One region of the Acuticoccus sp. I52.16.1 genome, then DNA from elsewhere that is predicted to be linked to it. Evidence: riboswitches for the same ligand, from Rfam matches in the RefSeq annotation. Region 1 holds a riboswitch; the other holds the start of a gene.

Region 1 (6,518 bases):
GCGTATTCCCACAGGCCGAGCAGCACGGCGAGCAGGACGACCTGCGTCGCGATCACCATGGCATGCCCGCGCATCGCCCGGCGGCGGACGGCGTGCCCGGTCCGGCTGACCTCGCTGGTGTCGGACACGGCGTCGGGGGTGTCGGCCGTGGTGGTCGTCATCGCAAGCGCTCCTCAGTGCTGGGCGACATCGAGGTCGCGCCAGATGCTGCGCACATAGTCGGCGAAGTCGGGGCTTTCGCGCGCGGCCATCATGTCGGTCCGGTCGCCGCCCAGCTCGATCGTGTAGGTCGACTTGATGCGCGTCGGGCGTCCGGTGAGGACGATCACGCGGTCGGCCATCGACACCGCCTCTTCGAGGTCGTGGGTGATGAGGAGCAGCGCCCGGCCTTCGCTGCGCACCAGCTTGGCGGTGTCGCTCTCGATGAGGATCTTGGTCTGGAAGTCGAGCGCGGCGAACGGCTCGTCCAGCAGCAGCACCTCGGGGTCGTGGATGAGCGTGCGGGCGAGGGCGACGCGCTGGCGCATGCCGCCGGAGAGGGTCGAGGGGTAGTCGTCGGCGAAGCCGTGCAGGCCGAGCTGGTCGAGCAACGCGCGCGCCTTCTCGTGCGCCTTGGCGCCGGTGTCGCCGCGGATCTCCATGCCGAGCATGACGTTGCCCTTGGCGGTGCGCCAGGGAAACAGGAGGTCCTTTTGCAGCATGTAGCCGATGCGCGGGCGGCGCTTGGTCATGGCGACGTTCCACGTCACCTCGCCGCCGGTCGGCTTCAGGAGGCCGGACACGGCGTTGAGCATCGTGGTTTTGCCGCAGCCGGAGGGGCCGACGATGGCGACCACCTCGCCCGCATGGAGGTCGAACGAGACGTCGCCGATGACGGGCACGCGCCGGCGCCCGTCGTCGAAGGTCAAGGCGAGGTGACGCGCCGAAAGCTTCGGCGCGCCCTCGGGGGCGGGTTTGGTCGCGGCCACGGGTGAGGCGGCGCCGGACGCGGCGATCAGCCGTCGACCTCTTCCATCGCCTTCTCGGCGAAGGAGTTGTCGATCACCTCGTCGAACGAGATCGTGCCCTTGATGTTGCCGAGATACTCCTGCATCGCCATCAGGTTCTCCCACTGATCCTTCTCGACCACGACGTGCTCGGCCGGGATCAGGTATTCCAGCTCGGCGTCGATCGCCGCGTCGACGACCTCGCCCGGCAGGTCCGGGAACTCCTTGCGGGCGACTTCCTTGGCGAAGTCCGGGTCCGCATAGGTCATGCGCGAGGCTTCCTCGAACGAGGTCACGAGCGCCTGGACCATCTCCGGGTCGTTCTCGATCGTGGCCGGCAGGACCATGATGCCGGTGTTGCAGAACGGGCCGACGTAGTTGGAGAAGTCGAACACCACCTTGGCGCCCTGGTCGACGGCGGAGGCGACGCTCGGCTGATAGGCGATCGCCATGTCGGCCTGCCCGGCGAGCATGGCGCCGATCTCGGTGCCAGGGCTGACCTGCAGGATGGTCACGTCGCCGCCGACCGTCAGACCCGCGTCCTCGATCATCTTCTTGGCGACCGAGTAGTTGGTGTTGGGCTCGGGCGAGGTGACGATGGTCAGGCCCTTGAAGTCCTTCGGGTCGGTGATGACGTCGAGGTTCTTCGACACGCCGAAATAATGCGCGCGCTGAACGACGGTGCCAACGACCATGCCGGGGCCGCCCGCCTCGCGGCTCATGACGGCCATGGTGGCGTCGCCGATGGCGAAGTCAGCCGAGCCGCCGAGGACGGCGGCGAAGGTCTGCGTGTCGCCGCCGGCGGCGGAGACGTTCATCTTCAGGCCGTTCTTCTCGAAGATGCCGGCGTGCATGCCGACGTAGAGGTTGATGTAGCCGAGGTTGTGGACCGCCTCGCTGAAGTTGACCTCCTTCAGCTCCTGCGCCTCGACGGGCGCCGTCGAGGCGAATGCCGCCGCCAGCGCGAGACCCGTCGCGACGAAGACGCCTCGCACGCCCGAGACATGGCTCGAAAGACCGTTCATATTCTCTCCTTCGCGGGACCGGGTCGCCGCGTGTTCAGGGGAACTGGATCCGTGTCCGGACACCGCCGCCAGGCCGGTGCGCGAACGGGTCGCGATAGGTGCTGCAGCAAACGGCATGCCATCCGCCGCCGACCCCCGCAGGAACTCGCCGCAGGGGCACGGCCGCGCCGTGCGGGCGGGTCTCGCCCTGCCCTCCCGCCATGTCGTTGCCGCCGCGGGCTGATCCCGTGCCGCCGCATGCGGCACCTCCTGCCCACGGACCGCCCATCCGCCGCATCGGCCGTCGATCTCGGGCCGCCCCGGTGCGTCCCCAATGATTGACACCGCCCGAGGCGGCGCGCAGTCTCCTCCCCTCACCCGGGGGGTCCCGACAGGGGGCTGAGATACTGACGGCGCCGTCCGGCGCAGCGCAGTGACCCGATGAACCTGATCCAGTTCAAACTGGCGTAGGGATGGTGCATCGGCTGCGCGGCCCCGGCCGCAACCGTCACAGGCGGATCGCGCGGCTCTCCTCCATTCGACGCGGAACTGGGTCTCCAACGCTTCGAGCTATGGAGGCTCCGACCGATGAACGACCACACCCCGACCGTCACCACCGGCCCGCTGCCGGCGTCCCGGCGCGTGTGGTGCAGTGGCACCTTGCACCCGGACGTTCGCGTGCCGATGCGGCAGATCGACCTGCACCCCACCGCCGGCGAGCCCGCCGTCACCGTCTACGACAGCTCCGGTCCCTACACCGATCCCGACGCCACCATCGCCATCGGCGACGGCCTCACCCGGCTGCGCGAGGCCTGGGTGGCGGCGCGCGGCGACACCGCGCCGTACCCCGGCCGCCACGTGCGGGCCGAGGACAATGGCTTCGCCGACGCTCGACGCCAGGTGCCGGAGTTTCCGGTGCCCCACGCACCGCGCCGGGCGGTCGAAGGCCGGGCCGTCACCCAGATGGCCTACGCGCGGGCCGGCATCGTGACGCCGGAGATGGAGTTCGTCGCCATCCGCGAGAATCTCGGCCGCGAGGCCGCGAAGGAGGCGCTGGCGCGCGACGGCAGGGACTGGGGCGCCACGATCCCCGACCACGTCACCCCCGAGTTCGTACGCGAGGAAGTGGCGCGGGGCCGGGCGATCATTCCCGCCAACATCAACCACCCCGAGGCCGAGCCCATGGCGATCGGGCGCAACTTCCTGGTCAAGATCAACGCGAATATCGGCAACTCGGCGGTCACCTCCTCCATGGCCGAGGAGGTGGAGAAGATGGTCTGGGCCGTCCGCTGGGGCGCCGACACGGTGATGGACCTCTCCACCGGCCGCAACATCCACAACATCCGCGAGTGGATCATCCGCAACGCGCCGGTCCCCATCGGCACGGTGCCGCTCTATCAGGCGCTCGAAAAGGTGGGTGGGATCGCCGAAAACCTGTCCTGGGAGATCTTCCGGGACACGCTCGTCGAGCAGGCCGAGCAGGGTGTCGACTACTTCACGATCCACGCCGGCGTACGGCTCCACATGGTGCCGATGACGGTGGACCGCGTGACCGGGATCGTGTCGCGTGGTGGCTCGATCATGGCAAAGTGGTGCCTGCACCATCACCGCGAGAGCTTCCTCTACGAACACTTCGACGAGATCTGCGACATTGCCCGCGCCTACGACGTCTCCTTTTCGCTGGGGGACGGGCTTCGGCCGGGCTCGATCGCCGACGCCAACGACCGCGCGCAGTTCGCCGAGTTGGAGACCCTCGGCGAGCTGACGCAGGTCGCCTGGGCGAAGGACTGCCAGGTGATGATCGAAGGCCCCGGCCATGTGCCGATGCACAAGATCAAGGCCAACATGGACAAGCAGCTCGAGGTCTGCGGCGAGGCGCCGTTCTACACGCTGGGTCCGCTGACGACCGACATCGCGCCGGGCTACGATCACATCACCTCCGGCATCGGCGCGGCCATGATCGGCTGGTTCGGCACCGCGATGCTCTGCTACGTGACGCCGAAGGAGCATCTCGGCCTGCCGGACCGCGACGACGTGAAGACCGGCGTGATCACCTACAAGATCGCAGCCCATGCGGCCGATCTCGCCAAGGGCCACCCCGCCGCGCGCCTGCGCGACGATGCGCTGAGCCGCGCGCGCTTCGAGTTCCGCTGGGAGGACCAGTTCAACCTCTCCCTCGACCCGGACACCGCCCGTTCCATGCACGACGAGACGCTGCCGAAGGAGGCGCACAAGGTGGCGCACTTCTGCTCGATGTGCGGGCCGAAGTTCTGTTCGATGCGGATCAGCCACGACATCCGCGCCGAAGCGCAGAAGGAGGGCATGGCGAAGATGGCGGAGAAATTCCGCGAGGGGGGCACGCTCTACCTCCCGCTGGACGACGCGCGATGAGTCGGTGACCGGCCGGCACTGCGCGCGGCGTCGATGCCAGCCGTCCCTGCGGGGCCTTGCGGCGCCGCGGAGGGATCGGCCAGCCGCCTGCGGCGCATGGCGAGGAGGTCGGCCGTCAGGTCGATCGACCCGGAGGCCACCATGCGGACGAAGGCCCGCAGGTAGCCGCCCGGGTTGCGGATCCGGCTTTCGCCGTGGCGGGCGACATCGTCCTCGAACAGTTGGGTGACGTAGATGACGGCGGTGGCGGCTCGCACCGCCCCCAACGTCGTCTCGGCCTCCCTCCAAACCGCTTCATCGGCACCGAGCATGGGGCGGAATCGGCGTCCGGTAGCGATGAGGTCTCCTTCGCTGACGGGGGCCTGCCCGCACAGTCGGACGACGGGACAGGCGTCGTCGACGACGAAGGGGAGCCGTTCCGGCGCGACGGCGCGTTCGGGTGCGGTGGGCTGCGTCGTCGACGCGGTTTCGGCCCGTCGGCGGCCCCCCTCCCCGCTGGCAAGAATGACGGCGGGGAGATCCGGGGTGTCCGCCGGATCGTCCACAGGCGGGTTCGGTTCAACAGAAGATTCGATCTGAGACTCATTGTGCCGGCAAGAACGACCGTCAGTGCCGGCATGGTAGTAGGCCGCCTCGACGGTCGCCCGCAGGTCTGTCCACGCGTCGAGAAGTTCGGTCGGCGGCGGTGTCGGACCGCGCCGCGGGGTGCGGGTGACGAGGGCGGCGTACCGGGCTTGCAGCGTTTCGCGGGGGATGGCCGGATGATCCTCGGCCAGCGCGTCGAGGGCCTCGGCGGTGCTGCGTCGCGCGACCGTCAACCGGTCGAACGCCTGCTTCGCCTCGGCACGGCGCGCCTTCTGCTCGGCGACCCGCGCGCTCCACTCCGACCGGCGGGCGTAAAGTGGGGTCAGGTCGAAACCGTAGGCGTCGACGATCGCCCCCGCGCGGTCGCGCACGGGGTAGCGTTTGCCGTTGGGCGAGTCCTTGGCGACGAGGAGGCCGTAGTCCGCCAGGGTGCGGAAGGCGTGCCGCAGCGACCGCTCCGACAGTCCCGTCCGGCGTGCCAGATGGGCGTTCGACGGCCACACCAGCAGGCGGTCCGTCGCCTGCTCGCCCCAGCTCGCGACCAGCTCGGACAGGACGAGCCGGGGGCTCGGTTTGAGCGTGAGAGCTTCGGCGGCCATGCGGAAGACGGCCGACAAGTCCCTGCGGCTGACGGCCGGTATGGTGCCGAGCGCGAGCCGTCCCGCGGTCACTGCGGCAGGCCGCAGCAGCCGTCGCCCGGAGGATGCCAAGTGCATCTCTCTGCCTCCAGAATCTGGGCAAAACTGAGCCGTTCACCGGGCTCGGTGTTGTTGACACGCCGTGCGTCGCGATGGCATAAGAGCGTTGTCCAGACGATCTTATCGCCACTCACGTGGTGAGACCCAAGGCCTCGAAGTTCCCGCTTCGAGGCCTTTCGTTTTGCCGGGTTACGTCATGGACTTCACACCCTCGTTGAAATCCGGTTCGGGCGACCCCCCTGCCCCAGGATCTGCGGACGCACCGATCGCCGGTCGCGCGGCACCCGCCCTGCGCGGCCGCCCGGTCCCGTTCCCGCGGGAACGAGCGGTCGTGTCGTGACGAGGGCTGTGCTGCCGGCTCATGCGTTGCGTTCTCAGTTCCGCTTCGAAGCGGTTTTCAGGGTCAATTCCAGAAATGACCGATTCCGACGCGGTTGTGGAGTCGCGGTGATCATTTTTCGCGTGTCACATCCGCTTTGACGAGGAATTCCGTGTCAAAAACGGCACTGCCGCGTCCAAGAGGAACCGATGGTGACGGCGGATCGAGCTATTGTGATGCGATTCGATGTGCGGCCCTAGGCATTCCGCTCGAGGTTAATTGAAGGACACGTTAAGATTGTAAGCGTCTAGAGCCCATCCGTTTTTATTCGTGGGAATGTGTCCGCGAAGTGCGACAAAGCGAAATCTCATCAGCGGCGCGCGATACGTTCCGTCGGTTCTACGCAGTTCAGACGGCACCGGACGCAAGTTCGAGTGCAGCAAACAGCCTGAGCCACTGTCAGAAGATCGCACACGCTCCGCACACCGCACACCGGCGAATTGCGAGCGGCTCGCGGTGCGTGACAGCTGTCACG
Region 2 (6,518 bases), on a different replicon from region 1:
GCCCGGCCCGGCGACCTTGACTCCAGCCTCCTGGGCATGACCTTTCTCAACCGGCTCGACGGCTATGCCGTGCGACGTGACCGTCTCATCCTGAACCCCTGAGCCTTGTGACCGATCCATCTCCGCTCGACGACTTCCGCGCCCTGGCGCGGGCGCCCCGCCCCGACCATTCCGACGCCCTGCGCGCCACCCGCGCGCGTGAGGCGCAGCTCACCAAGCCTGCCGGCTCGCTGGGCCGCCTGGAATCCATCGCCGAGTGGCTGACCGCCGTCACCGGCAAGACGCCGCCCACGGTGGACCGACCGCGCGTGGTCGTCTTCGCCGCCAGCCACGGGGTCGCCGAGCGTGGCGTCTCGGCCTATCCGTCGAGCGTGAACGCGCAGATGCTGGCGAACTTTCGGGCCGGCAAAGCGGCCATCAACCAGATCTGCGGCGCCTACGGCATCGGCCTCTCGGTGTTCGACCTCGCGGTCGACATGCCGACCGGCGACATCGCCGTGGAGGACGCCTTCACCTCCGAGCGAGACACCGCGGCGACGTTGGCCTTCGGCCTGGAGGCGATCGCCAACGACGTCGACCTTCTGGGGCTGGGCGAGATGGGGATCGGCAACACAACCGTCGCCGCCGCGCTGTGCTGCGCCATCCTGGGCGGCACGGGGGGCGACTGGGCCGGCCCCGGCACCGGGGTCGCCGGCGAGGCGCTGGCCCGCAAGGCGGCGGTGATCGACCAGGCGGTGGAACGCGTCGCCGGCGAGCGGGACCCGCTGGTGCTGCTGCGGCGCATCGGCGGGCGCGAGATCGCCGCCATGGCCGGCGCGATCCTGGCGGCCCGCATGCAGGGCGTCGCCGTGGTGGTGGACGGGTTCGTGGCGACCGCCGCCGCCGTGGTGGTCGACGCGATGGGGCCGGGGACGATCGAGCACTGCATCTTCGCCCATCGCTCGGCCGAGCCGGCGCACGTGCGCGCGCTGGACGCGCTCGGCGCGGACCCGGTGCTCGACCTCGGCATGCGGCTGGGAGAGGGGACCGGGGCGGCGCTCGCCATGGGCATCGTCAAGGCCGCCGCCGCCTGCCACTCGGGGATGGCGACCTTCGCCGAGGCGGGCGTCGACGGTCCGGCGTGACCGGACGACCGCCCCCCGCCGACGTGCGGCGGCGGGCGGACGATGCGGCGCTCGCGGAGATCGTCGCGGGCATCAACGCTTGCGACCGGTGCGTCAGGGCGCCGGTCGGCCCCCCGCTGCCCCAGGCGCCGCGACCGGTCTTCCAGCTCTCGGCGACGGCGCGGATCGCGGTGTGCGGGCAGGCGCCCGGTAACCTGGCGCACCGGGCACGGCGCCCCTTCTTCGACCCGTCCGGCGTGCGGCTACGGGGGTGGATGGGCGTTGACGAGGCGACCTTTTACGACGCCAGCCGCATCGCCGTGATCCCGATGGGCTTCTGCTTTCCGGGGCTCGACAAGAACGGCGGTGACCGGCCGCCCCGCCGCGAGTGCCGTGCCACCTGGCACGACGCGCTGTTCGCCGTGCTGCCGCGGCTGCAACTCCTCCTGTGCATCGGCCGCTACGCGCTCGACTATCATCTGCCGGCCACGCGGCGCCGCACGCTGACCGACGTCGTCGCATCCTGGCGCGAGATCGCCGCCGCGACCGCCCCGCGCACGGTGATGGCGCTGCCGCATCCCTCGTGGCGCAACAACGCGTGGTTGCGGCGCAATCCGTGGTTCGAGGCCGAGCAGGTGCCGGAGCTGCGCGCCCGCGTCGCCGCGCTGCTGGCCGCGAGCGGGTGAGCCGTGCGCGGCCCGGTGCTCGGCCGGAGTAGGAACGTGGCGGGGGGCGGGCGGTGCCGCGATCGCGCACCGGGGCACGAAGTGTCGGCCCAGCAGATCGCGGCGCGAACAGCCTTAACTATTAATTAAGGTGCGCCGCGTCACGGCATTCGTCGTCTGGAAAATCAACGGCCTCGTGTCTATACTGTGAGAACCGCGGACGCCCTGGGATTGATGGTATGAAGTACGACGCCGCTCGTTTATGCACAGGCTTGTTACTCGCACTCGGGCTGTCCGCTCCGGCTCTGGCGCAGAGCCAGGACCTCCCGCCCGCGCAGGTCGAAACGCGCGACACCGGGCGCATCTTCCTCGATGGTCAGGTCGCCGAGGTCTATGTCGACAATTTCAAGACCATCGCCATCATGGCGCAGGCGCCGCAGTCGGCCTGCCCGTCCAACGAATACGTCTACGAGCGCGACCGGCCGAAGTGGCTGTTCGAGACCGGGCGGCTGCTGGTCGCGGCGGAGGAGGGGGCGGATATCCGCGTTTCCTTCACCTGCTACAGCGGGCTGCAAAGCATCAACGCGATACAATTTCTGTCGCCGGCGACACGCCGTGTGATCAGCGGCACGCCGAGCCAGGCCCGCCTCGTGCCGACCTCGGTGCAGCAGGGCGTCCTGCAGCAGGGCGTGCCGGTGACCGCCGCGCCGCCCTCTCGCTCGCCCGCCACGCGCCAGGTGACCCGCGCGTCCGACACGCCCGCCACCGCGACCGACGTCGCCGATCGCGGGCTCGTGGTGCCGGGCGGCGGCGCCTACGCGGTGGTGCCCCCGGCACCGGGAGCCTACGCGCCGGCGCCCACGGCGGCGCAGGCCCTCCCCGCCGCCGGCGGCCTCGCGCTGCCGCCGCCGAGCGCCGCGGCCGCCCGCGGCACGCAGACCTTCGACTTCGCGCCCCGGACCCAGTAACGAAAACGCCGCCTCGCGGGCGGCGTCGTGCGGTTCGGGCTGCCGGCCCACGGGCGGCCGGCTAAAAGGCCTTGAAGGTGATGATCGACTTGGTGTCGAGGATGCCCGGCACCGCGTGCACCTTCTCGTTCACGAAGTGGCCGATGTCGGTGTCCCGGTCGACGTAGAATTTCACGATGAGATCGTAGTCGCCCGCGGTGGAGTAGATCTCCGAGGCGATCTCGGCGTCGGCCAACGCGTTGGCGACCTCGTAGGACCGGCCGAGCTGGCATTTGATGAGGATGAAGAACGGCGTCATAGGGTCCTCTGGGCTCCTCCCGCTGCCCGTTGATGCGCCAAACGATCCCGCCCGGCAACCCCGCCGGGTGTTGGCGATGGCCGGAAAACCCACTAGATATCGAGGAACTGAATCGTCCAAGGGGGTGCCTTCGGGCTGAGAGGCCGCGTGCCGACCCCTCGAACCTGCTCCGGGTCATGCCGGCGAAGGGATTGGAGACCGCGTGACGCCACCATCTATCGCTCAGTCCGTCGCCGCCGCGCCCGATACCGCGCCGGCGGTCCGTCCGGTCACGGCACCGGCCTTCCCCGTCGCCGACGTCGCCGCCACGCTGGGCCGCCTCGCGATGGCCCGCCCTCGCGTCCATGCGCTCGTCGCGCCGGTGGCCCAGCCCCTCGTCGCCAACGTCGCCGCCGCCGCCGGGGTCGACATCTCGATGACCGTCGACGCCGAGGAGGTGCGCCCCATGGCCGCCAAATCGGGCGCGATCTGCGTCAACCTGGGCATGCTCGATTCGGCGCGCCGGGCGGGGATCCTGTCGGCCGTGCGCACCGGAACGCCGTTCATGCTTGATCCGGTCAAGGTCGACCGCGTGCCCGCCCGGCTCGCCTTCGCGCGAGAGCTGCTCGCCTACGAACCGAAGGTCGTGAAGGGCAACGCGGCCGAGATGCTGGCGCTCGGCCCGGTGCCGGACGGGACCGTCGCCGTCACCAGCGGGGCGGTCGACCGCATCTCGGTGCGCACGGCCGCCGGCGACCGGACGCTCTACCTCGCCAACGGGACGTCCAAGCTCGCCCGCGTCACCGGCACCGGGTGCGCGGCGGGGATGCTGATCGCATCCATGCTGGCGATCGAGAGCGATCCGCTGCTGGCCGCGATCGCCGGCCTCAGTCTGATGAACGTCTCCGGCGAGATGGTGGCCCCCAGCAACCCCGGCCCCGGATCGTTCGCCACCGCGCTGCTGGACGCCATCGGCACCGCCGACGCGCAGGACATCGCCGCCCGCATCCGCGTCGTCGCCCCGCCGCTCGACCCGCGGCTCTACCTGCTCCTCGGCCCAGGGGAGCCCGACCCGCTGCGCACCGTGCGCGCGGCGACCGCCGGGGGCGTGACACTGGTGCAGTGGCGCGACAAGACCGGCTCCACCGCCGAGCAGGTGGCGGCGGTACGCGCCCTCGTCGCCGCCTCGCCGGTCCCCGTCCTGGTGAACGACCGGGCCGACGTCGCGCGGGCGGCGGGTGCGGCCGGTGTCCATGTCGGCCACGGCGACCTGACGGCGGCGCAGGCGCGCGAGATCGCCGGCCCCACCGCCATCATCGGCCTGACGATCCACACCCTGGAGGAGGCCGTCGCCGCGGACGACCAGCCGATCGACTATGCCTCGGTCGGCGGCGTGTTCGAGACGACGAGCAAGGTGAACCCCAACCCGCCGATCGGCATCGACGGGTTTCGCCGCATCGCCGAACGGCTGCGCCGGCGCCGGCCGGACCTGCCGGTCATCGCCATCGCCGGGATCGACGAGGCGCGGGCCGAGGCGCTCGCCGGCGCCGGGGCGGACGGGATCGCCGTCATCAGCGCCATCACCAAGGCCGCCTCGCCGCGCGCGGCGGCCGAGGCGCTGCGACGCGCGTTCGCCGGAGCACGCAGCGACGAGGCCACCTCGTGATCGCGCTCACCATCGCGGGCTCCGACTCCGGCGGCGGCGCGGGCATCCAGGCCGACCTGAAGACCTTCGCGGCGCTGGGCGTCTATGGTGCCAGCGTCATCACCGCGCTGACGGCGCAGAACACCATCGGTGTGCAGGGGGTCTTTCCGATCCCGGCGGACTTCGTCGCCGACCAGCTCACGTCGGTCATGTCCGACCTCGACGTCGCGGCCATCAAGATCGGCATGCTGGCCGACGTCGCCCTGATCGACCGGCTGGCCGACATGCTGGCCGCGGTTCCGGTCCCGGTGGTGCTCGACCCGGTGATGGTGTCCGCCTCCGGCCATCGTCTGGTGCCGCAGGAGGCGGTGGCGGCGCTGCGCGAGCGGCTCTTCGGCGTCGCGACCATCGTCACACCCAACGTGCCCGAGGCGGCGGTCCTGCTGGGCACGGCCGAGGCGACCGGCGAGGCGCAGATGCGCGAGCAGGCGCTGGCGCTGGCCGATCGCGGTCCGGCCATCCTCCTCAAAGGCGGGCACCTGGAAGGGGGCGAGAGCGTCGACATCCTGTGCGTCAACGGGGTTTGCCAGCGGTTGACCTCGCCGCGCGTCGCCACCCGTAACACGCATGGAACCGGCTGCACGCTCTCCTCGGCGATCGCGGCGCATCTGGCGAAGGGGGCCGGCCTCGCGGACGCCGTCGCCGGTGCGAAGCGTTATATTTCCGGCGCGATCGCCGCGGCGGACCGGCTGTCCATCGGTCACGGCCATGGCCCGGTCCATCATTTCCACGCCCTCTGGCAGGATGCGCAATAGAAAAGCCCGCGTCGCGTGACGCGGGCCTCGTCCTCGTCCTTCGGGGGTCTCGCCGCGGCCTACTGCGCGGCGGCCGCCATGCCACCGTCGAGCCGGCGGGCAAGGCGCTCCATCATCCGCGTCAGCTCGGCATGGCCGGTGGCGTCGAGCTTGGGGCCCGGCGCGCGCGTCGCGGCGGAGGCGATGATGCCGCGCCGGCGCAGGATCTCCTTGCGCACCGCGAGGCCGAAGCCCGGCTGCTGCTCGTGGCGGACCAGCGGCAGGTAGGTGTCGAACACGTCCTCCGCGCCGTCCTGGTCGCCGGCGTGGAAGCGCTTGACCACCTCGACCAGCATCTCGGGGTAGGCGAAGCCGGTCATCGCGCCGTCGGCCCCGCGGGCCAGCTCCTGCGGCAGGTAGAGGCCGCCGTTGCCGCACAGGATCGAGACACGCCGCGTGCCGCGCTGCTGCGACGTCTGCCGCACCGCGGTGAGCTTGGGAAGGCCCGGCCAGTCCTCGTGCTTCAGCATCACGACGTTCGGCACCGCCTCCACCAGCGCGGCGAACCCGCCCGCCGAGATCGGCATCGAGGTGGTGAGGGGGAAGTCCTGATAGACGATCGGCACACCGTCGAGCTTCTTGCCGATCACCTCGAACAGGTTGATGACGTTGCTCTCGGTCTTGGCGGCCGCATTGGGGGCGACCATGACGCCGGCCGCGCCCTTGTCCATCGCCGTCTCGGCGAGGGCGTACATGTTGTCGAGCCCCGGATTGGAGACGCCGACGATCACCGGCACGCGCCCGTCGACGCGCTCCAGCACCTGGGTCAGCACCGCGATCGACTCCGGCCCCGTCAGCTTGGGCGCCTCGCCCATGATGCCCAGGATCGTGATCCCGTCGACGCCGCTCTCGAGGTAGAAGTCGGTCAGCTTGTCGATGCTGGTGTGGTCGATGGCGCCGTCGTCGGTGAACGGGGTTGCCGAGATGATGTAGACGCCGCGCGCGTCCTCCGTCAGACGATGAGCCACCAGCTTCTCCTGCATCATTGCGCACATCAGTTTCCGGT

What was found. Region 1 has a riboswitch for thiamine pyrophosphate ahead of thiC (phosphomethylpyrimidine synthase ThiC). Riboswitches for the same ligand answer to the same signal wherever they lie in the genome.
Region 2: it holds a riboswitch for thiamine pyrophosphate, as region 1 does, so the genes downstream of both, thiE (thiamine phosphate synthase) here and thiC (phosphomethylpyrimidine synthase ThiC) in region 1, are expected to answer to the same signal.

What each region holds. Positions count from the first base shown of each region.
Region 1 is NZ_CP094832.1:55,412-61,929, reverse strand. It holds gene MRB58_RS24340 (ABC transporter permease) at 1-161, opposite strand, end outside; gene MRB58_RS24335 (ABC transporter ATP-binding protein) at 174-968, opposite strand; gene MRB58_RS24330 (ABC transporter substrate-binding protein) at 995-2,011, opposite strand; TPP riboswitch at 2,360-2,482, shown strand; gene thiC (phosphomethylpyrimidine synthase ThiC) at 2,579-4,381, shown strand; gene repC (plasmid replication protein RepC) at 4,354-5,682, opposite strand.
Region 2 is NZ_CP094828.1:584-7,101, reverse strand. It holds gene MRB58_RS00045 (TIGR02281 family clan AA aspartic protease) at 1-102, shown strand, start outside; gene cobT (nicotinate-nucleotide--dimethylbenzimidazole phosphoribosyltransferase) at 99-1,124, shown strand; gene MRB58_RS00035 (uracil-DNA glycosylase family protein) at 1,121-1,789, shown strand; gene MRB58_RS00030 (hypothetical protein) at 2,041-2,736, shown strand; gene MRB58_RS00025 (Lrp/AsnC ligand binding domain-containing protein) at 2,798-3,034, opposite strand; TPP riboswitch at 3,145-3,242, shown strand; gene thiE (thiamine phosphate synthase) at 3,237-4,679, shown strand; gene thiD (bifunctional hydroxymethylpyrimidine kinase/phosphomethylpyrimidine kinase) at 4,676-5,473, shown strand; gene MRB58_RS00010 (dihydrodipicolinate synthase family protein) at 5,533-6,480, opposite strand.